3 regions of the Microbacterium sp. F2 genome follow, and region 3 is predicted to be linked to each of the others. Evidence: predicted binding sites of a transcription regulator. Region 3 holds the regulator's gene; each other region holds the start of a gene.
The links. The regulator LexA, encoded in region 3, represses DNA repair genes until DNA is damaged. The targets are predictions, from matches to a motif close to TCGAACANNTGTTCGA.

Region 1 (7,713 bases), on a different contig from region 3:
CAGGCCGCGATTCGCGGGGTTGCCGGATGGTGCCTTCTTGCGTTTGGACATGAGTCTCCAGGGTTACCGGCCGTGTGGCTGTGTGCGGGCGGTTGCGGGTGGTTGCGGTGCTATTCGCCGGAGGGTTCGCCCCAGACTCGGCGGCTGAGTGCGGCGATGTCTTTGTCGAGGTGGTCGATGCGGGTGCCCATCGCGTCGAACCGGGCGTTCATTTCTGTGCGGAGTCCGCTGATCGATGCGTCCATTTCGCCGCGGAGTCCGTCGAAGCGGCCGTTCATCTCGCCGCGCAGCCCGTTCATCTCGCCGCGTAGTCCGTTGATGGAAGCGGTCATGGTGCGGGTGAGGAGGGTTGTCATGACGGTCATGCCGCCGAGCATGAGCGTGGCAAAGAGGCCGATGAGGACCCAGCTCTGGGGTTCGGTCACGACGGTCACCTTTCCAGTGTGCGGCAGGTCACATCAGGATGCCAAGGTTCCCGCGCCGACGGGAGCTCGCGGGGTCTCCTAGGGCGGTTCGGCTGTTAGGAAGGCGCTGGGGAGGAGCGGTGCGACGGGTGACTGCCAGCACGGCGCGCGAGGGCGGGGCGCATCGCCTGGGCAGCCCCGGTTCCCGGGGCGGAGTGTCGGCGCGTGAGGTACGTCAGAACGGTGCGTCGGAGGCGTCGGCGGGTGCGGCATCCGGGGGTAGTGGATCTTCCGAAACATAGGGATCGGGTGCGAAATGAACCCCGGGTGTGGGCGGGTAGTCGGTGTAGGTGGTCCCGACCGGTGAGGTCCATTCGAGGATGCCGCCCTCGAGCTGTCTGACTTTCCAACCGGCGAATTGCTTCATCGAATGATGTCGCTGACAGAGGTGGGCGAGGTTGCAGACATCCGTCTTGCCTCCGAGCGCGTGGTCGATGGTGTGGTCGACTTCGCAGCGGATGGCGGGGAGGCGGCATCCGGGGAATCGGCAGTGCCGGTCGCGTGCTCGCAGATGTCGGTCGATGGCAGAGGTGCGCTGGTAGCCGTTCGTGTGGAGGACGACGCCGGTGACGGGGTGGGTGACGAGGCGTTCCCACCAGGTATCGCAGGCTTCGGCGATGGCGCGGGCGGTTTCGGCGTCAATGGGGGAGTAGCCGACGAGGTCAGATGGTTCTGCGTGGCGGTTCTCGTCGCCTTCGGGCTTGACGAGGCTGAGGGCTGGAACGACGACCTGGATCTTCGCGCGAATCGCGCCGAGCGTGCCGGGTCCGTCGCCGGTGATGGTGGGGTCGGCGAAGGGGGATCCGGTGAGGAGGATGTCGGCCGCGATATCGGCGCGGATCTGAGCGCGGGTGCGAGTATCGGTGGCGAGGATGTCGGCCGGGATTCTGGCGCCGTCTTCTCCTGGAGCGCCAGCTGGAGCGCCGGCTGCAGCCTTGGCCGCGTTGCGTACGTCGAAGATGACGTTAGTCATCTGGTTCATGCGGTCGTCGATGCCCGCGATCACGGGCGTCGGCGCGACCATGTACAGCGACGACATCCCGTCGGGCAGGGGGCTGACAGTGATGCGGCGGTCTTCGCGCGCGGAGGCGTGGCGCTCGACGAAGCTGCGGGGATGCATCCGTTGGGCGAGGATTTCGAGTTCGGCCTTCACTCGACCGACGGTGTCGCGACGGCACCGCTCGAGCGCCTCGGCTTCGAAAGCGGCGACGGCTTCGTCGGGGAGGTCGGCGGCGGCATCCTGAATCGCATAGACGTGCTGGCGGGTTATCTCACCCAGGCCGCGGGCTTCGAGGGTGCCGGGGTAGCGTTCGGCGAGCCGTGTCGCTTCGCCGATCTGGCGTTGCATCGACCGGTCTGATACGCGCGCCGGAACCCCGATCGTGGCGGCGATGCTGCGCAGCGCCATGTCGTGTTCGCGCACCCGGGACGGCTTGCCCGCGGCAAGCTCACGAGCCAACTCGCCCGCGCGAGCCAGAGCGCGCACGCGGGCCGCTTCGGCGGCGGCAAGCGCGGCATCCGCCTGCTGAACGGCAGCGAGGATCGAGGTCAGCTCGGCGGCTTGCGCCTCGCTGAACTCGATGACTCCGTTCGAATGCATGTACTAATCATGACACCGACCTCCGACATTGACTCTGGAACGGCAGCAAATGTGGATAACTCGCAATGCTTTGGATCTATGAGCATCCGCTGGCGCCTCCTGTGAAGACCATAGAACATAGATACGAATATCGTCGACTAGTGAGCACATCCTCGATGACTCGGTGGGTCGTCAGGCCGACGCGGCTCAAGCTGCTGACCGCTACGCGCCCAGTGGTCGATCTGCTGGGCGGTGCTGCGGCCGTGCTTGGCAGTCCCTGTGGCGGATGCCTATTCTCCTGAGGGCTCGCCCCACACGCGTCGGCTCAGCGCGGCAACGTCGCGGTCGAGGTGGTCGATGCGGGTTCCCATCGCGTCGAATCGGGCGTTCATCTCGCCGCGAAGGCTCTCGATCTTCGTGTCGAGCCCGTCGATGCGCCCTTCCAACCCATCGATGCGGCCCGCGAGTCGGCCTTCGATCCCCGAGATGCTCGCGGTCACTGTGCGCATGATGAGGTTCGTAGACAGCGTCAGCCCGCCGAGCATGATGGTCGCGAAGATGCCGATGAGAACCCAGCTCTGCGGTTCGGTCACGATGGTCACCCTCCTAGTGTGCGGTATCGCGATTCAGGATGCCATCGTTTCGCCCTTGTGCGGTCGAAGGGCAACCGCACGTGGCAATCGCCTCAGCGCGGGCAGCTGGGGAGGAGCGCGACTCTGCGCTGACGTAAGCGGCATGACGCCTATGTCAGCGTGTTGCCGCCGGGCACACCTATTACGCCCGGGCCCGTCTTCTGCTTTCATGTACCCATGTCGGAGAGTCTCGGGGGACTACCGTCTGTCTTGACGGCCTATTTCAGCGCCATCAACGCGGGCGACATATCTGGCGCTGTCGAGTTCGTGAGCCCGGATGCGACGGTCAGCATCCGTGACGCCGGCTATGGCGGCTTCGAAGGCTCGGGTCGCGGGGCGTTCGAAGCATGGTTGGCCGAGGCGATGACGACAGGCCGCGTGACGGTTGTTCCGTTGGCTTCCGAGCGCAGCAACGACAACGTGCGCGTCGAACTGGCGGTGAGTGTGTTCCGGCCAGCGTATGGCGCAGTAACGATGCTTCAGCAGATCGACTACACGATCGACCACGACTGGATCACCGCGGCGAGTGGGCCCGGGATTCGGCACGTGCGCTGGCCCGCAGCGACGACTCAGACTCTGGACGACGACTCGCCTCGCGACGAGTGACAGCCAGCACCTTCGAGTCACTCCCCGGAGGGTTCGCCCCAGACGCGGCGGCTGAGGGCGGAGATGTCGCGGTCGAGGTGGTCGATGCGGGTGGCCATCGCGTCGAACCGGGCGTTCATCTCGCCGCGAATCCCATCGAAGCGACCGTTCATCTCGCCGCGCAGTCCGGTCATCTCTCCGCGGAGCCCATTGACGGATGCCGTAACGGTGCGCATCAGCAGTGTGGTCATGATTGTCATGCCGCCGAGCATGATCGTGGTGAACACTCCGATGAGCGCCCAGCTCTGCGGTTCGGTCATGACGGTCACCCTCTCAGTGTGCGGCACTTTCGCCCAGGATGCCAGGACGAACCGTCTAGGCGGTGGCGTGGGTCACAGTCGTGCACAGTCGGGCCCCGCGGTGTGCTGTGGAGGAATCTGATCTAAGGGCGTCCCATGCCGTAGTAGGTCCAGCCGGCGGCGCGCCAGGCGTCGGCATCCAGGCAGTTGCGTCCGTCGACGATCACGCGTCCCTCGGTGAGGGTCGACACGTGCTCGGGTGGCATCTGCCGGCGGTACTCGTCCCACTCGGTCACGACAACGACCGCGTCTGACGACCGCAGGGCCTCGTCGCGATCGGCGACGTAGTTGAGCTGCGGATGCTTCGCTTGAGCGTTCGCGATCGCCTCAGGGTCGGTGACCGTGACCCACGCGCCAAGCCCGTGCAGGCGCACGGCGACGTCGAGGGCGGGGGAGTCGCGGATGTCGTCACTGTGCGGCTTGAACGCGGCGCCGAGCACGGTGACGTTTCTCTTGAAGACCGATCCGCCGAGCCCGTCGACCACAAGCTGCACGGCGCGGTCGCGGCGGCGCATGTTGATCTCGTCGATCTGACGCAGGAACGCGATCGATTCCCCGCGGCCGAGCTCTTCGGCGCGGGCCGAGAACGCACGGATGTCTTTGGGGAGGCATCCGCCACCGAAACCGATTCCGGCGCCGAGGAACTTGCGACCGATGCGAGCATCGTGCCCGATCGCGTCGGCGAGCTGGGTGACATCGGCTCCGACGACCTCGGCGATCTCGGCCATAGCGTTGATGAACGAGATTTTGGTCGCCAGGAACGCGTTCGCTGACACCTTGACGAGCTCAGCGGTGGCAAGGTCGGTGACGATGAAAGGCGTTCCCTTCGCCACCGGCGGCGCGTAGACCTCTTTCAGGATGTCGACCGCGGCGGCTCCGGCATCCGTCGAGGGAACGCCGACGACCAACCGGTCGGGGTCGATGGTGTCTTGGACGGCCCACCCCTCGCGCAGGAACTCGGGGTTCCACACGAGCGTCGCACCCGTGGCCTCGACGCGCGGGGTAAGGTCAGCCGCCGTCCCGACCGGAACCGTGGACTTGCCCGCCACGATGTCGCCCTCAGAGAGGTAGGGGAGCAGCCCATCGACGGCGGCGTTCACGTAGGTGAGGTCGGCGCCGTATCCGTCCTTCTGCTGCGGCGTGCCGACGCCCACGAAGTGCACCTTCGCGCCCTTCGCTTCCGCCATATCGGTCGTGAACCGCAGGCGACCGGATGCGACTCCTTCTGCGAGGATCTCGGGCAGCCCCGGCTCGAAGAACGGCGCTTCACCCTTCGAGAGCGCGTCGATCTTGCGCTGGTCGACGTCGATGCCGACGACCTCGTGGCCGATCGAGGCCATGGCTGCCGCGTGGACGGCTCCGAGGTATCCGCATCCGATGACAGAAAGGCGCATGAGTTCTCCGATAGAGGGTGGGGGCAGGAGGTCGATCGAGGCTTAGTGAGCAGTCTCGCCGGGTGCGAGTGCTGCCTTGGCGGTCTTGAGCAGGATCGTCAGGTCGCCGACGAGCGTCCAGTTCTCGACGTATGAGAGGTCGAGGCGGACGGTCTCGTCCCACGAGAGCGATGACCGGCCGCTGACCTGCCAGAGGCCGGTGATCCCCGGCTTCATCAGGAAGCGGCGGTGTACGTGCTCGGCATACTGCTCGACTTCGCGCGGAAGCGGCGGACGAGGCCCAACGAGCGACATCGACCCGCCAATCACATTGAATAGCTGGGGCAGTTCGTCGAGGCTGTACTTGCGCATGAAGCGCCCGACGCGGGTCACGCGCGGGTCATTCTTCATCTTGAACAGCACCTCGTTGCCCGAGTCGCGCTGCTCTTGCAGTAGCTTCTCGAGGAGTTGCTCGGCGTTCGGCACCATCGAGCGGAACTTGATCATGCGGAACGTCTTGCCGTTGCGCCCGACTCGTTCTTGCTTGAAAAGAACAGGCCCGGTGGAGGTGAGCATGATCGCAATCGTCAGAATGATGAGGATCGGGCTGATCACGATAACGCCCGCTATCGACGCGACGAGATCGAACGTTCGCTTCGTAACGCGCTGGCCCATAGAGAACCGCGGCGTCTCTACGTGGATCAGGGGCAGGCCCGAAACCGGACGAATGTGGATGCGCGGACCGGCAATGTCGGCGATGCTCGGCGCGAGCACGAGATGCTGTCTGCCGGACTCGAGACCCCACGAGATCTGCTTGACCTTCGCGGGTGGAAGCTCGTCGGCGCTAGTCACGGCAACCGTATCGGCGCCCGTGACGAGCAGGGCGCGCTCAATCGACTCGACGTTGCCCATGACGGGAATGTCGGTACCGGGGATGACATCGGCGACCTTCCCGCTCGGGACACAAGCGCCAGCTACGCGGTAGCCCGCTCGAGGGTTGCGCTGGAGCTCATGAGCGATTTGCGCCACCGAGCTCTCGGAACCCACCAACAGCACTCGATGCATGTAGGAACCGTTGCGTCGCTTCGCGATCAGCCATTGCCGCCAGAGCCACCGCACGACGATGAGCGTGATGACGCCAAGAGGCAAGCTGATCAGCAGGAAGCCGCGCGCGATGTCGACCTTGAATAAGAACGCGAGGATCGCGATGACACCAAACAGGCGAATGCTCGAGTCGACGATGCGGATGTACTCCGCCGAACCCGCGCCGATGACGCGATGACTGCGCGAATCGGCAAGCGAAAGGGCCCAGAGCCAGACGGCGATAAGGATCGCGGATAAGGCCCAGTAGGAGATGGCGCTAAATCGGTGGTCCTCGATCAGGGAGATCTGCGCGTTGCCGGTGCCGAACCAGAAGATCTGCGTGCCGAACACAACCCACACGAGCACGACCGCATCGCTGATCCACAAACGTCGTGTGAATCGAGACTGCCACTGGGCGTCGGACCGCAACGCAGGAATGACGACCGACCCGGTCGAAGTGACGACCGGGTTCGCTCCAGAATCTGTATCAGTGGTCCCGCGCTGCTGCGTTGCAGTGGTGTTCTGCTGCACGTCAGAGATCACAGGGTCCCCTTCTCCCGTTGGATCCCGCCCGGGGCCGAAGATACCACTCCTGTGTTTCGTTCAGTTGTCGCCGCCGGTCCTGCGGCTGTCGACAGTACGGATGGGGGTGCCAGTCAGCGGTGGTTTCAAGTCATCGTCGCGGTACCCACTCGATTTAAAGAGCTGTGGTGTCGTCGTCGCGTCGCTGCACGAAGGGGACAGTTGAGGCCCCGTGGGCCAACGGCAGACGGTTCTTGGGCTTTGTGAGCGGAATATTGTGCGCCCGATTCGCGAAATCGGCGTCGCTGCGCTCTCGGCTACGACTGGTCTCACGCGCGTTGGATCTTGACCCGAACGCAGCATCCCACGCCGGAGTCCTCAACCTGGGACGCGCTCGTGCATCGCGGACGGCGCGGCCACGCCATCGGCGCGATCGACGGGAATGGCGCAGCTGCGACGTCAGCCCTCGACGTCTTGGCGATAGCTACCTTTCCCTTCAAAGCTCGGTATCGCGCCTGAGTCGCGATTACTCTCATGAACGGAAGCTCGATCAGGCTCCACCGTGTCCGTCCACCGCACGATCTTCACGCTCCGGCGGACGCAAGGACGGGGGTGCCCCTCGAACCCCGGTGAGGACCGCCGTGCGCGGTAACGCGATCAAGACGAGGCCGATTGCCCACGACAGGACCGCGACTACGACGAACCCGGGCATCGATCCAGAAGCCAGCCATCCGAAAGCGTCTGCGATCGGAACGTGCACGAACATCACGACCAGCGAGGCCATCGAAAGCCAGACAGCGATAGATGCGGTCCGCCCGCGCATCCAGCCAAATAGTGTGTTCGCGAGCAGCGTCAAGCCCCCCCCGACGAGGATAGAGGTTAGGACGCCGACGATCGGCACACCAAAGTGAAGCGACTTCACGTCGACGTAGCTCGTCGGGAATGAAATCACCAGCACGACCCCAAGCGTCATCATTGACGCGCCAATGATCCATGCATGCCGGCGCCTGTCGGTGGCGAGTCGAATGCTCCGTCCAGCGACGATGAAAACCACGACCGCGAGACCCTGCCCGATGCTGAGCGGGAGATACTGCATGGGACGTCCCGGCGAGTAGG
Region 2 (7,713 bases), on a different contig from region 3:
CAGTGGATCGTCCGGACGGCGTCGGCCAGAGCCGATACCGCGTGATCGGGGTTGGTGATCCAGACCAGCTCGACGCCCGCGGGGTGTTCGAGGTCGAGGATGTCCGCCTCGGTGTCGACTTCGATGATCGCCGCGCCCACCGCGTGCACGGGGAGGGCTTCGAGTGCGGCCGCGATGGCGGGAACTGCCGACATGTCACCCGCGAACAGGTGCCAGTCGGCGTCCGGATCGGGGGAGTAGCCACCGCCAGGCCCCATGAGACTGATCGTCGCGCCAGGCTTCACCGTCGCTGCCCAGGGACCCGCGAGTCCCTCGTCGCCGTGTATGACGAAGTCGACGTCGATCGCCTGCGCGGCATGGTCGACACGGCGCACCGTGTAGGTTCTCGTCACCGGGAGTGACTCGGGCTCGGGAGTCGTGAACTTCAGCTTCACGTACTTGTCGGTTTCGGGCCGGTTCTGGAACTGAGTGAAACCGGACCCGCCGAGGCGGACGCGTACCAGGTGCGGGTTCAGCCACGTCGTCTCGAGCACGGTGAACTCGATCGTCGGACGGGGCGCACGGGTTGTGGTTCGGGAGGAGAGTGCCATCCCCCCCACCGTAGCCGCGCGCAGAGCATTCCAGGGCTGCGCTCTGCTGAGTCGGTTCGTGCGGGCGGCGTTACCGGCGGAAGGGCGCGAGATCGCCTCTAGAAGGGCGCGGCTGTAGGTGTCGGTTCGGGGTCGGGTGTGAAGCGGACGGTGGGGGCTGGGTTGTCGTTGTAGGTCCTACCGGTGGGGCTGGTCCATTCCAGGACTCCGCCTGGGCGTTGTGTGACGGTCCAGGCGGTGTCGTGTTTGAGGACGTGATGTCGTTTACAGAAGTGAGCGAGGTTGCACGGGTCGGTGCGTCCGCCGCGGGCGGCATCGATGGTGTGGTCGATGTCGCAGGCGTGGGCGGGGCGTCGGCATCCGGGGAAGCGGCAGTGTTCGTCTCGGGCCGACAGGTACCGTTTCAGCGCGGCGTCGGGTCGGTAGCGGTCGACGGCGACGGGGAGTCCGGTGTCGGCGTCGGTGAAGACGCGATCCCAGCCGGGGGCTCGGCCAGCGAGGTCGCGGATCAGGGCGGGGTCGACAGCCCCGTAGCCAGCGAGGATGCCGGGTTCGTCGCTGGTTCCGGCCAGGGACCGGAGGGGGATGGTGACCTGCACCCGTCCGGCGATCCGGGTTGTGACATCAGCATCGCCGTGGGCTGCGGGTGTTGCGGTCAGCAGCAGGTCACTGAGCACATCGGCGCGCAGCTGATCCATTGTTCGGTCATCTGGTGCCGGTTCGGCCGGGTTCTGTTCGTCGCCGAGCACTGCGACGCGGGTGTCGCGGACGTGGCGGGCGACCTGGGTGAGCCGGTCGTGGATGGCATACGCGAGCGGCGCGGGGAGGTCGGCGACCAGGCGGGCGAGTCCGTCGTCGAGGTCCTGGATACGAACGGCGCGGGCGTCGGTTGCGAGGCGCCGCAGTCGGGTGGGGGAGTCGGGGTCGATGCTGGCGGCGATTGCACGGGCGGCAGGCCGGAGTCGGTTGGGGCTCTCGTGGCGGGCGATCTCGAGCGCAAGCTGTTCGTAGTGGGCCCGCGCCGTGTCATCACTGATGCCGGCACCGGCGTCCACGATGACCCGTACGTGGGCGGTGTCGATCTCGCCGCGTTCGAGGGTGGTGTGGGTTCCCGCGAAGCGGCCGACGAGGGCGGATGCGTCGCCCATGCGGTTCTGCACGGTGCGGTCGCTGACCCGCATTGCGGCGCCCAGTTCGGCAGCGATCTCGCGGATGCCGAGGTCTGACCCGGACCGGGAGGATCCGAGCTCCGCGGCCCGTTCTAGGGCCAGATCAACTCCGTATGCGAGCAACCGAGCTTCACGGGCCTGCAACGCTGCGATCTTCCGCCGCGTCGCAACCAGATCATCCACCAAAGCGGTCACCCGACCGTGCACCCGCGACGACACGGAAGGACCGCGGTGTCGGTCGGGGGATGCGGGGGTGCCCATGCTGCTCCGAGAATCGTGAAGCCAGACGGCTCCGCCGGAAGCGCTCCATGGGCACGTGCGCTGCTACTCATTAGTATAGAACAAATGTACGAAACGCGCAAGCCTGGGATGTGCACCGACGCGGTACGCTGACACCGATCGAGGAGGAACGATGCGGTTCGAGCACCTCGGGGCGCAGCCCCGCATCCATCCCACGGCCGTCATCGCGCCGAGCGCGGTGATTTCGGGGGACGTCACGATCGGCGCGCATTCGCAGGTCCTGCACGGCGCGGTCATCACGGCCGAGGGCGGTGCGATCACGATCGGTGAGAGCGTCATCGTGATGGAGAACGCGCTGATCCGGGCGAGCGCGACAGATCCCGTCCATATCGGCGACCACGTGCTGGTCGGACCGATGGCGAGTATTTCGGGAGCCACCGTGGCTGATGAGGTGTTCCTCGCCACGGGCACGCGCGTCTTCAACGGTGCGCGAATCGGCGAGCGCAGCGAGGTTCGCATCAACGCGGTCGTTCACCTGCGCACCGTTCTTCCCCCAGAAACAGTCGTGCCGATCGCGTGGGTTGCTGTCGGAAATCCGGCGCACCTGTACTCGCCGGACCGGCACGACGACATCTGGGAAGCGCAGAAGGAGTTGGACTTCCCGGGCTACGTGTTCGGGCTCGACCGTGAGACGCCGGATCTGATGGTTCAACTCACGGAGCGCTACGGACGGAGTCTTGCGAGGCACGCTGACGACGTTCGCCTCGACTGAGACTTCAGTCCCAGGTCACCCCGCATTCGCGGCACAGGAACACCACGGCATCCTGCACGTCGACATCACTCAGCAGCTCGGCGCGGCGCTCGAACGCGACAGCAAACCATGCCACGTCGTCGACGCGGACGTCGTCGGTGCCGCACAACGGGCAGGTCTCCGTGGTCGTGATCGCCATGCCCAGACGCTAACCCTGCCCACCGACACGGATGGCAGCGACGCGCGATCCGTGCAGGATCATCCCGTGTTCTGCAGGCCCGCCGCGACACCGCTCACCGAAAGCAACAGCAGACGCTGCTGATCGGGATCGGCGGGTGCGTCCGATGCCGCGGCATCCCGAAGCCCGCGCAGCGCCCGCAGCTGAAGCAGCGACAGCGCGTCAACATAGGGACTGCGGAGCTTCACGGCACGCTGCAGGACGGGCTTGTTGGCGAGCACCTCGTCGCCGCCGGTGAGCCTGACGACCCAGGAGCGCGTCAACGTCATCTCATCGAGCACGAGCCCGGCGAGGTCGTCACGGTCACCGAGTTCGAGATAGCGGCGCGCGATCCGTGGGTCGGTCTTGGCAAGGCTCATGCCGACGTTGTCGATCATCGTCCGGAACAACGGCCATTGCTCGTAGGCCTCGCGAAGCAGCTCCTCGTCACCGACGGCATCCAACGCGGTGCCGAGGCCAAACCAGCCGGCGAGGTTGATGCGAGCCTGCGCCCAGGCGAACACCCAGGGGATGGCGCGGAGGTCAGCGAGGGATTCGACCGACAGACCGCGGCGCGCCGGGCGAGAGCCGAGGGCCAGCAGTCCGATCTCTTCCATCGGGGTGACCTGCGCGAACCATGGCGCGAAGCCGGGGGCTTTGACCAGATCGAAGAAGCGCTGGCGGGATGCGGCATCCATCGTCGCCGCCACATCGGCGAACTTCCGTGCCGCGCCGCTGTTGCGCCGCTCGATCGAGGGTGCCGATGCCAGCAGCACAGCGGCAGCGACCTGATCGATGTGGCGCATCGCGATGTCCGGATCGCCGTAGCGGGCGAAGATCACCTCACCTTGCTCAGTGAGCTTGAAGCGCCCGTCGACCGAGTGTGGAGGCTGGGCGAGGATCGCGGAGTTCGCGGGCCCGCCGCCACGCCCGAGGGCACCGCCACGCCCGTGGAAGAGCGTGAGCTCGATCCCCTCCTCCTTTGCCCACGCAGCGATGTCGGCCTGCGCCTCGTACAGCGCGAGTGTCGCGGCGACGGGGCCGACGTCCTTCGAGGAGTCGGAGTACCCGAGCATGACCTCGAGGCGGCGCCCGGTCCGGGCCAGGCGATCCGCGAACTCGGGGTGCTGCACGATCTCGGCAAGGATCCCCGGTGCCGCCTGCAGATCGGCGAACGTTTCGAACAGCGGGACGACGTCGAGCACCGGCATCCGCCCGCCCTCGCCGACCGCGTAGCGGGCAAGGCGATGAACGTTCGCGAGATCCTCGGCGGACTGCGTGAACGACACGATGTAGCGGCCCGCTGCAGCAGGTCCGTACCGCTCCTGCAGGAAGGCGATCGTGCGGAAGACCTCGAGCACCTCGTCGGCCTGCTCGGAAAGCTCGCCGGTCGATCCGGCAGCCACATCCAGCTCGGCGAGAACCTTCGCGTGCACTGCCGAGTGCTGCCGCACCTCGAGCTCGGCAAGGTGGAAGCCATAGGTCTCGACCTGCCAGATCAACTGCTGCAGGTGCCCGTAGGCCTGGCGGGCAGCCCCGGCGGCGACGAGCGAGTCCTGAACCGTGCGCAGGTCGGCGAGGAACTCGCTCGGCTCGCGATAGGCAAGGTCGGCATCGCGCAGGCGTGTCGCGTCGATCTTGCGCGCGAGCATCAGCAGGATGCGGCGGTGCGGCTCGTTCGGCGATCGCTTCGCGATCTCAGTGGCTGCCTCTTCATCTGCAGCCTTCAGGCGCTTCCACAGCGCAAGCAGCGCGTCGGAGGGCGGCGTCGTGTCGGCATCCAGGGTGAGCGTCCGACCGATGCGCTGCGTCGTGCGCTCGAGTCCCAGCAGGATGTGCTCGGCGGCGATGCCCGCTGCTTTGCGCGTCACGGATGCCGTCACGAACGGGTTTCCATCGCGGTCACCGCCGACCCACGACCCCACACGCACGAAGGGGGTTACGAGCGGTGCGCGACCACCCGCGTTCGTTCCCTGCAGCATGTCATCGAGGCGCCGATACACGGCCGGGACCACGGTGTAGAGGGTCTCGTCGAAGATCGCCATGACCGAGCGCACCTCGTCGACCGGCGACGGCTTCTCGGGGCGAAGAGGCGCGGTGCGCCACAGGGTGTCGATCTCTTCGACCATGCGCCGTTCCAGACGCGCCGGGTCGTTGCCATCGCGCAGGCGGTCGTCGTGTTCTTGCAGCAGATCCGCAAGGCGACGGATGCTGGATGAGATCGCCCGGCGGCGCGCCTCGGTCGGGTGCGCGGTGAACACGGGGTGGAAACGCAGCGACTGCAGACGGGCGAGGGCGGCATCCTCACCGACTTCCTCAGCCAGCCGGGCGTAAGCGGCTTCGATCGAGTCGGCCGCGCCTTCGCTGTCGGGGCGGCCGTCACGCTCGCGGACAATCCGCACACGTTGGTGCTCTTCCACCAGATTCACCAGGTGGAAGTACGCCGTGAACGCGCGGGCCACCTCGTGGGCTCGCTCGATCGAGAACGATTCAGCCACCTCGGTGGCTCGCGCGTAGGCCTCGGGAGTCTCATCCGTGTACGCCTGGATCGTCGCGAGGCGAAGGCGCTCGACATCCTCGAACAACCCGGGCGACCCGCTCTCGCGGAGCACTTCTCCCAAGAGGGAACCGAGCAGGCGCACATCCGCGCGCATCTGTTCGGGGATCTCCTGACCCGCTTCATATCGGCCGACGAGGTCGATGGCTTCGGTTCGGGTCATTTCGTACATGGATTCCACCGTAATGGCCAGGTGTTTCATCAAGGTGACGGGTGACGACTCGTGACAGGGCGCGATCCGAGCCGTCTTCGAGGCGCACTGCGCCCCGCCGGTAGGATAGGGGCTGGAGAGCCGGGAAGTCTGGTCGGCATCGGCTGCCGCATCCCCGAAAGGACTCCATGTCGTTGCTTCGCTCTGCGCGCTTTCCCGCCATCATGCTGCTGGTTGCAGCCGCCGCGGGACTCATCATCGCGAACTCTCCGATCGGCCACAGTGTGCAAGACCTGCAGCACACCTACGTCGGCATTCCCGGCGTCTTCGAGCTCTCTGTGGGCCACTGGATCGCGGATGGGCTCCTCGCACTGTTCTTCTTCGTCGTCGCCGTCGAACTGCAGTTCGAACTCACCAATGGTCAGCTCAACTCCGCTCGCAAGGCCCTGCAGCCGGCGATCGCCGCGGCGGGCGGAGTGCTCGTCCCGATCGTCGTCTACCTCGCGTTCGCGTGGGGCACCGAGTCTGCTGACGGGTGGCCGATCCCGACCGCGACCGACATCGCTTTCGCCCTCGGCGTTCTCGCCGTGTTCGGCAGAGGCCTGCCCTCCGGGGTGCGGATCTTTCTTCTTGCGCTCGCGATCCTCGACGACATCGTCGGCATCATCTTCATCGCGGTGCTCTTCACCGATGGCGTCAACATCGCGCTGCTTGCCGCAGCGGCAGTACTCGTCGTGGTCTTCGGGTATCTCAGCCGAAAGCTCGACACCCGGGCGCGTGCCGCGGTGATCCCGATCCTCCTGGTGCTCGCTGTGGCGACCTGGGTTCTCGTCTACCTGTCGGGTGTGCACGCCACGATTGCCGGCGTCGCCCTCGGGCTTGTCATGGCGCAGCAACCGGCGCTTCATACCCGGCATGCGATGGAGCCGTGGGTGAACGTCATCGTGCTGCCGCTCTTCGCGTTCTCGTCGGCTCTGGTCGTCATCCCGGCGGTGTCCATCGAGGAGCTCACGCCCGCCTTCTACGGCATCCTGATCGCGCTGCCTGTCGGAAAGATCCTCGGCATCTCGCTGTTCGGGTGGATCTCGCAGCGGGTCGCGCACGACCCCGCGATGCCGCGGCTTCCGCTGGCTGACCTGATAGCCGCCGGCGCGCTCGGGGGCATCGGATTCACGGTGTCACTGCTGCTGTCCGAACTCGCCTTCGAAGGCAACGACCTCCTCACCGACGAAGCTGTTCTCGGTGTGCTCTCGGGCTCGCTTGTCTCGGTCCTCATCGCCGGCATCCTGGTGTCGATGCGCGCCCGTCACTACCGCAGGCGGGCAAGCAGCGTCGCCATCGAGGCCGACGAGGCGGCGACGTCATGACGGGCCCGGCCGAGCCGGCATCCGTGGATGCGCTGCGCCGCGCCGCCGAGACGATGCGTGCCGTGCGCGATACGTGCGTGTGGACGCAGCAGATCGACCACCGGGCACTCGTGCCCTACCTCGTGGAAGAGAGCGCCGAACTGATCGATGCGGTGGAGGTCGGCACGCGCGCCGATCTGCGGGAGGAACTCGGCGACCTGCTGTGGCAGGTGCTGTTCCACGCCGAGATCGCTTCGCGCGACAGCGACGACCCGTTCGATATCGATGACGTCGCTCGCACTCTCACCGACAAGATGGTGCGTCGGCATCCGCACGTCTTCGCGGGCGAGACCGCCGACACGCCCGAGCAGGTGCTCGTCTTGTGGAACGCTGCCAAGGCCGAAGAGAAGCGCGGCCGCACGAGCGTTTTGGACGGCGTGAGTGAACGGATGCCTACTCTCGCGCTCGCGCAGAAGCTGGTCGGAAAGGCAGCCTCACTCCCTGCACTCAGCTCGCCGGGAGTAGGTGCGGGCGCAACGGCACTCGCTGTTCCCGCCTCCGAGGATGAGCTCGGCGACGCGCTTCTCGCCCTCGTTGCGATCGCCCGCACGCGCGGCTGGGACGCCGAGCGTGCGCTGCGGGAACGGTTGCGCGGGCTCTCGGAAGAGATCCGAGCTGCCGAAGCTGCGCCC
Region 3 (7,713 bases):
ATGCCCGCCTCCCCCGACTTCTCGGGGTGGAACTGCGTCGCCGCCAAGGGGCCGTTCTCGACGGCTGCGACAAACGGCGCGCCGTGCGTTGCCCAGGTCACGACCGCGCTGGGGAAGGGATCGTGGGCCTCGAGGGTCCAATGTTGCGCGGCGTACGAGTGGACGAAGTAGAACCGCTCCGATTCGATGCCGCGAAAGAGCGTCGACCCGGCGCCCGCATCCACGGTGTTCCATCCCATGTGCGGGAGCACCGGCGCGTCGAGTTCAGTGACCGCCCCGGGCCACTGCCCGAGCCCGAGGCTGTCCGCTCCGCGTTCGACACCGTGCTCGAACATCACCTGCATCCCGACGCAGATCCCCAGCACCGGGCGTCCGCCTGCCAAGCGCCGCTCGATGAGCTGGTCGGCACGCGAGTCACGCAGAGCATCCACAACCGAGCGGAAGGCACCGACGCCCGGGACGACCAGCCCATCAGCAGCCATGATCAGGTCGCGGTCTGCTGTCAACTGGGCGTCAGCCCCTGCCAGGGCCAGTGCCTTGACGGCGGAGTGAACGTTGCCGGATCCGTAGTCCAAAACGGCAACCGTCGGTCGTGCGATCGTTGCCGGCTCCCCGGTCACAGCGCACCCTTCGTGCTCGGAATACCGCGCACGAGGGGGTCGAAGGCCTTGGCCTGGCGGAAGGCGCGCGCGAAGGCTTTGTACTCGGCCTCGGCGATGTGGTGGGGGTCGCGACCAGCCAGGACGCGAAGGTGGACCGTGAGGCCGGCGTGGTAGCTGATCGCCTCGAAGGTGTGCCGCACGAGCGACCCCGTGAAGTGACCAGCGATCAGGTGCAGTGCGAACCCGTCAGGCTCGCCGTCGTGCACCAGGTAGGGGCGCCCACTGATGTCGACGACGGCCTGCGCCAGGGCGTCGTCGAGCGGAACGAGCGCGTCACCGTAACGCGAGATGCCCGCCTTGTCGCCGAGAGCCTCACGGATGGCGTCACCGAGCACGATCGCGACATCCTCGACGGTGTGGTGGGCGTCGATCTCGACGTCGCCCTCGGCCCGGACTGTCAGGTCGGTCAGGGAGTGTTTCGCGAACGCCGTGAGCATGTGATCGTAGAACGGAACTCCGGTGTCGATGGTGCTGGCGCCGGTGCCGTCGAGGTCAAGACTCAACTCGACGCGCGACTCGCTCGTGGCTCGCGTGAGTGTTGCGGTGCGGCTGCTGCTCATGCGCGAGAGTCTATCGACGCGAGTGCTTCCAGAAACGCTGTGGTCTCCTCTGCTGTACCCGCCGACACCCGCAGGCTTCGCGGGATTCCGACGTCGCGAACGAGGATGCCGCGATCGTAGAGCTGCTGCCATGTGCGACCGGAGTCCTCCACCCCGCTGAAGAGCACGAAGTTCGTCCACGATTCGTAGGCGCGATAGCCGAGGGCCTCGACGGTCGCCGAGATGCGATCCCGCTGCGCCACGATATCGTCCACCATCTGGAGCATCACCGGGGCGTGGGCGAGCGCGGCGAGCGCTGCCGCCTGGGTGAGGGAGCTGAGGTGGTAGGGCAACCGCACCAAGCGCAGGGCGTCGATCACAGCGGGATCGGCGGCGAGGTAGCCAACCCGGGCTCCCGCGAACGCAAATGCCTTGCTCATCGTTCGCGAGATGAGGAGGCGCTCCCGACCGGGCAGCAGGGACAGCGCCGAGGGCGCAGTTCTCGGCGCGAACTCGAAATAGGCCTCGTCGACGATCACGATCCCGCGCGTTGCCTCGTAGGCCGCCTCGATCAGCTCGAGGCTCATCGGGGTCCCGGTCGGATTGTTGGGAGCACACAGGAAGACGATGTCGGGATCGGCTGCGGTGATCTGGTCGACTGCCGATTCGACATCCACGGTGTAGTCAGTACCACGGCTCCCCGACACCCATTCGGCCCCCGTCGCGCGCGTCAGCAGCGGATACATCGAATAGGTGGGAGCGAAGCCGAACGCACGACGCCCCGGCCCACCGAAGGCCTGAAGGACGTGCTGAAGGACTTCATTGGATCCGTTCGCCGCCCAGATCTGGTCGGCGACGAGGCCGTGGCGAAGGTACTCGGCGAATCCCTCACGCAGCTCACGGAACTCGCGGTCGGGGTAACGATTGATCTCGCCGAGAGCCCGCCCGATCGCATCCAGGATGTCGTCGGCGACTTCCCGCGGCACCGGGTGGGTGTTCTCGTTGACGTTCAGAGCGACAGGCAGTGGCGCCTGAGGCGCGCCATAGGGGGTAAGGCCCCGCAGGTCATCGCGGAGCGGGAGATCATCGAGGCGAATCGTCACCCGTCCCATCGTACGGTGCGCGACAGCAGCACACCCGGTTCTGCGGCCCTGCTCATTGCGTATACGCGAGCGGGAGAGCGAGCTGCTGCCCTGCGCTCACGACGCTTCCCGTCAGGCCGTTCAGTCGGGAGATCTCGGCCACGACCTCGCGGGGGTCGGCATCCGGGGCGATCTCCTGTGCGATAGACCACAAGGAATCGCCCGCCGAAACGGTGACCGTCTCGAAGGTTCCCGACGGCGCCGAGGGATCGAGGGATGCCAGGGCTGCCCCGCCTCCCCAGATGACCCCGAGGATGACCAGGACCGCCGGAAGCGCAGCGAGCACCGTCAGGACGGCTCGACCACGAGCGGTCAGCCGAAGTCTGGTCGCAGCGGGTCGCACCGCAGTCATGGTCGTGGGTGCGGAGCCGAGAGCAATCGTCGTCATGTCATCCTCCGTTATCTCGGGGAGAGATTCGCATCCACCGCTCGGCCAGGAGAGGCGGATACGAATCTCTATTCCGAAGTTATCTTCGAGTATTGTGTCTGTCAAGTGCGAAACCTCCCGCGAATCCTTCGAACACGACACGCGGGACCGGAACAGGCGAAACGGTGTCGAGGCGGTTACGGTTTCGATGAAGACAGGTCATCACCAACCTCCGACATTCGAAGGGGAGTGCGGGACGGATGCGAGCAGCAACAGGAGCGGGGCACATGAACGAGGAGCCGTCACGGGAGCGCACAGGCACGCGGCGGCGTCGCAGCCTCAGCGAGAAGCAGCTCGCCATTCTCGAGGTGATCCAACGAGCGATTGCCCGAAACGGCTACCCGCCGAGCATGCGCGAGATCGGCGACGCGGTCGGACTCAAGAGCCTCTCGAGCGTCACGCACCAGCTCAACCAGCTCGAACTGAGCGGATACCTTCGACGCGATGCCGGCAAGACCCGGGCCATGGAAGTGCTGATCGATCTTCCGGGCATGGCCGCCGAGAACCCCGCGGACTCCGCCCCGGCAGTCGGTGACGCCGCCATGGTTCCGCTCGTCGGCCGCATCGCCGCGGGAGTTCCGATCACCGCCGATCAGCAGATCGAGGAGATCTTCCCGCTTCCGCGCCAGCTCGTGGGCAAGGGAGAGCTGTTCATGCTGCGCGTGAGCGGCGAGTCGATGATCGACGCTGCGATCTGTGACGGCGACTGGGTCGTCGTGCGCTCTCAGGCGACGGCAGAAAACGGCGACATCGTCGCCGCAATGCTCGACGGCGAAGCAACGGTCAAGGCGTTTCGCCAACGGGACGGCCACACCTGGCTCCTCCCCCGCAACTCCGCGTTCGAGCCGATCCTGGGTGACGAAGCGACTGTTCTCGGCAAGGTCGTGGCGGTGCTTCGAGCGGTCTGAACAGCATCAATCGCCACAATCGGGTGAGGCGCGGGGAGCGCACTTTCCGCCAGAATGGGGCCCATGAGCTTGCCGACGCCCGAAGACCTCGAATCCCGCATCCGCGCCCTTGAGGCAGAGAACGCCCGCCTGACGGGACGAACCTCTCCATCCGGCGGCTGGTGGCGCGCCGCGCTGTCGGCATTCGTGATCGTGGTCGCCACGATTCTCGTACCGGTATCGGTGGTGACCACGTGGGCGCGCGTACAGCTGGTCGACGAAGAGGCTTTCGTGTCGACCTTCGCGCCGTTGACCGAGGATCCCGCAGTCCAGGAGCTCATCGTCGATGAGGCGACTGCCGCCATCGACGCACAGGTCGACTTCGCAGGACTCACCGACCAGGTCTTCGACGGTATCGAGAACCTGGGGCTGCCTCCAGCAGCGGCCACAGCACTCAACGCGCTGCGCGCTCCAGCGGCACAGGGAGTTCAGAACCTCGTCAACTCTGCGGTCGAGCGCATCGTCGCTTCCGATGCGTTCTCGGATGTCTGGGCCTTCGCGCTTCGGGGGGTCCACCGCTCGATCACGACCGTCGCGACGGCCGACGGCGGCGGAATCCTCGTGCTCGATGGCGACGGCCTCGGAATAGCCCTGGGGCCGATCATCGACCAGGTCAAGCAGCGCCTCACCGACAGCGGGGTCGGCGTTGCCGGGCTCATCCCGAGCATCGACAAGACGATCATCATCGGCGACGGGGAAGCACTCATCGCCTTCCGGACCGTGTACGCACTTGCCGACGCGGTCGGCTGGTGGCTCTCGATCGTCACCATCGCGCTGTTCGTCCTGGCCATCGTCATCGCACGGCGCCGCAGCGTCGCCGTCATCGGTACCGGTGTGGGGCTCTTCATCGGCGGCGGGATGCTCGCCGCCGGCTTCGGTATCGGCGCTGCAGCAAGCACCGTGGTCGCCGGCCAGCTCGACCTCTCACCCACGGCTCTCGGCGTCATCTACGCGCAGCTCACCGCGTCCATGGCGCAAAGCGCGCTCGTGATCGCGCTGCTCGGCGTCGTGATCGCGGTAATCGGCTGGCTCATGGGATCGAGCCGCTCAGCCACCGCCACCCGCGGCGGTGTCAGCGGCTTCAACGCAACCATCCGTGGCGCCCTCGCCGCACGGGGCCTTGACACCGGCGCCTTCGGACGCTTCCTCGCTCGGTACCGCGTCGCGATCCGGATCGTGCTGGTCGTCCTCGCGGTCATCTGGCTCCTCGCACTTCGACCGCTTTCTTTCGGCGATGTCGTCCTGGTGTTCCTGGTGACCGTCATCGTCGCCTGGGTCCTCGAGTTGCTGCAGCGGCGCGAGATCGTCGAGGTGGAGGTCATCGAGGTGGACGTGCCCGACGCAGAGGGCTCCGAAGAGATCATCGTCGAGGAGCCCGCCAGCGACCGCGCGTAGCGTGGAGACCATGGATTCCTCCCTCCCCCGGCTCCCCTACGGCACCTGGCCCTCACCGATCTCGGCGACATCCGTTGCAGCGGCATCCCCGCGCTTCGAAGGCGCGGCGTTCGTCGCGGCACCGGACGGCGAGGAGATCTGGTGGGGACAGAGCGCTCCTGCCGAGGGCGGGCGCACGACAGTCCGCCGTCGCCTGGCCGATGGGACTGTCGAAGAGCTCCTGCCTGCCCCGTGGAACGCTCGGTCTCGCGTGCACGAGTACGGCGGCGGCGCGTGGGCGGCGACCGATGACGGCGGGTTGTGCTTCGTCGAGAAGACCGACCAGCGGATCTGGATCCTCGACCCCGGGTCTGAGCCGCGCGCCCTGACGCCGGTGGGGACGCGGATGCGATTCGGCGGGCTGCGGTTCGCCGCCGGAGAGCTGTGGGCGATCCGAGAAGATCACACGCGGCCCGGCGTGCCCGCTCGCGACATGGTGAGAGTTCCGCGCGACGGTTCTGCCGCGAACGACGCGGACCAGATCGTCTCCGTCGTGGCCGGGAGTGACTTCGTCGCCCATCCCGCCGTTTCGCCCGACGGATCCCAACTCGCCTGGATCGCCTGGAATCATCCGGCCATGCCGTGGGACAGCACCGAGCTCCGTCTCGGCAGTCTCGTTGACGGTCGGATTCAGACGTGGCAGGCGATCACCGGTGGCCCGGACCGAGCGCCACTGCAACCCGAGTGGGCCGACAACGATCGCCTCTTCTTCCTCGACGACCCCGAGGACCGCTGGAACCTGCACACCTGGTCGGCCTCTCATGGACCGAGGTGCGTCGCCGCGGTCCCGGAGGACACCGGCGGGCCGCTGTGGTCACTCGGGGGCCGTTGGTATTCGCTGACCACCGACGGCACGGCCGTCTGCGTCAGCACCCACGGCACCGACAGGATCATCGCGATCGCCCCGGACGGTGAGATCCGAAACCTCGGCGGGCCGGTGAGTTCGGGGGCATCGGTTGAGGATGCCGCGGGTGAGCGCGCTCTGGTCATCGGATCGCGATCGGACGGCGCTGCCGGAGTATGGCTCGTCGATGCCGCCACAGCGCAGTGGGAGACCGTCGCCGGCGGAGAGAAGACCTGGCCGGCAGAGTGGACGCCGCACCCGATCGAGTTGACCACCGAAGGCCCCCGGGGCGAGGTCCATGCCTTCGCCTTCCCCCCGACGAACCCGACAGCTTCGGCTCCGGAGGACGAGCTCCCACCTTACGTCGTGCTCGTCCACGGTGGCCCGACAGGTCACGTCGGCGGGGCAGCATCCCCGAAGATCGCCTACTTCGCCAGCCGCGGCATCGGTGTGCTGGATGTCAACTACGGCGGGTCGTCCGGCTACGGGCGCGCCTATCGCGAGCGGCTTCGGGGACAGTGGGGTGTCGTCGATGTCGAGGACGTTCGCGACGCGGCGCTCGCACTGGGGGATGCCGGCCTCGCAGACCCCGCCCGGATCGCGATCGACGGCGGTTCAGCGGGAGGGTGGACCGTCCTGGCTGCGATCGCCCGCACGGACATGTTCGCCGCCGGAGTCTCCCGCTACGGCGTCGGCGATGCTCGGGCACTTGCCGCCGATACCCACGACTTCGAGGCCCGGTACCTCGATGGCCTCATCGGCCCGCTCCCCGAGGCGGAACACCTCTACCTGGAGCGTTCTCCCCTGTCACATCCCGAGGGCTTCGACGTCCCCATGCTCCTGCTTCAGGGAGCCGAGGACGAGGTCGTACCCCCGGCACAGGCAGAGGCGATTCGGGAGGCGCTGGCCGCACGCGGGATCCCGCATGCCTACGTCCTGTACGAGGGAGAGGCCCACGGCTTCCGGCGCGCCGAGACCGTCATCCACGCCCTCGAAACAGAGCTTGCCTTCCTGGGTGCCGTGTTCGGGTTCACTCCGCCGGGCGTTGCACCGCTGACGCTGAGCTGAACGCCGCAAGCTCAGCCGCAAGCTTCTCGGACACGAACGCGTGCAGGGCCGTCCCGGACTCCTCGTGCGTGATGGCAATGACATGCCCGGACTCGTGAGCCGCGGATACCAGATCACCGCGGTCATAGGGGACGATCGCGTGCACTTCGACCGCCGGAAGCGGAAGCGCCCGCTCGATGGCAGCCCGAAGCTCGGCGATGCCCTCCCCCGTGCGAGAAGAGGCAAACAGCGCCGCTGGCTCCAATCCGCGAAGAACCATGCGCGTCGATTCGTCGACGAGGTCGGCCTTGTTGAAGACGACGATCTCGGGCAGGTCGCGCGCTCCGACATCGCCGATGACGTCACGAACGGTGGCCAACTGCGCCGCGGGATCGGGGTGTGAAGCATCCACGACGTGCACGATCACATCCGATTGGCCGACCTCCTCGAGAGTCGACCGGAAGGCTTCAACCAGCTGGTGTGGGAGATTGCGTACGAAACCGACGGTGTCGGTGAGCGTGTAGACCCGACCATCGGATGCCTCGGTGCGCCGCACCGTCGCATCCAGCGTCGCGAACAACGCGTTCTCGACCAGCACACCGGCGTTCGTGAGCCGATTGAGCAGGCTCGACTTTCCCGCGTTTGTGTACCCGGCGATCGCAACCGAGGGC

Region 1: ACQVDU_RS05690 (DUF222 domain-containing protein) is a predicted target of LexA. The motif match lies at 2,176-2,191, and genes of this name have one in related genera.
Region 2: ACQVDU_RS01085 (DUF222 domain-containing protein) is a predicted target of LexA. The motif match lies at 2,097-2,112, and genes of this name have one in related genera.

The regions. Positions count from the first base shown of each region.
Region 1 covers NZ_JBNVBV010000002.1:123,476-131,188, reverse strand. The annotation lists gene ACQVDU_RS05700 (hypothetical protein) at 1-51, opposite strand, end outside; gene ACQVDU_RS05695 (hypothetical protein) at 111-434, opposite strand; gene ACQVDU_RS05690 (DUF222 domain-containing protein) at 640-2,064, opposite strand; gene ACQVDU_RS05685 (hypothetical protein) at 2,334-2,645, opposite strand; gene ACQVDU_RS05680 (nuclear transport factor 2 family protein) at 2,853-3,281, shown strand; gene ACQVDU_RS05675 (hypothetical protein) at 3,299-3,580, opposite strand; gene ACQVDU_RS05670 (UDP-glucose dehydrogenase family protein) at 3,703-5,013, opposite strand; gene ACQVDU_RS05665 (sugar transferase) at 5,056-6,618, opposite strand; gene ACQVDU_RS05660 (acyltransferase family protein) at 7,148-7,713, opposite strand, start outside.
Region 2 covers NZ_JBNVBV010000001.1:229,057-236,769, forward strand. The annotation lists gene ACQVDU_RS01080 (siderophore-interacting protein) at 1-590, opposite strand, end outside; gene ACQVDU_RS01085 (DUF222 domain-containing protein) at 689-2,020, opposite strand; gene ACQVDU_RS01090 (gamma carbonic anhydrase family protein) at 2,172-2,771, shown strand; gene ACQVDU_RS01095 (hypothetical protein) at 2,776-2,949, opposite strand; gene ACQVDU_RS01100 (phosphoenolpyruvate carboxylase) at 3,009-5,696, opposite strand; gene nhaA (Na+/H+ antiporter NhaA) at 5,864-7,042, shown strand; gene ACQVDU_RS01110 (MazG nucleotide pyrophosphohydrolase domain-containing protein) at 7,039-7,713, shown strand, end outside.
Region 3 covers NZ_JBNVBV010000004.1:71,624-79,336, forward strand. The annotation lists gene hisH (imidazole glycerol phosphate synthase subunit HisH) at 1-599, opposite strand, end outside; gene hisB (imidazoleglycerol-phosphate dehydratase HisB) at 617-1,222, opposite strand; gene ACQVDU_RS09350 (histidinol-phosphate transaminase) at 1,219-2,313, opposite strand; gene ACQVDU_RS09355 (LysM peptidoglycan-binding domain-containing protein) at 2,357-2,731, opposite strand; gene lexA (transcriptional repressor LexA) at 2,998-3,678, shown strand; gene ACQVDU_RS09365 (hypothetical protein) at 3,742-5,112, shown strand; gene ACQVDU_RS09370 (prolyl oligopeptidase family serine peptidase) at 5,123-7,063, shown strand; gene hflX (GTPase HflX) at 7,026-7,713, opposite strand, start outside.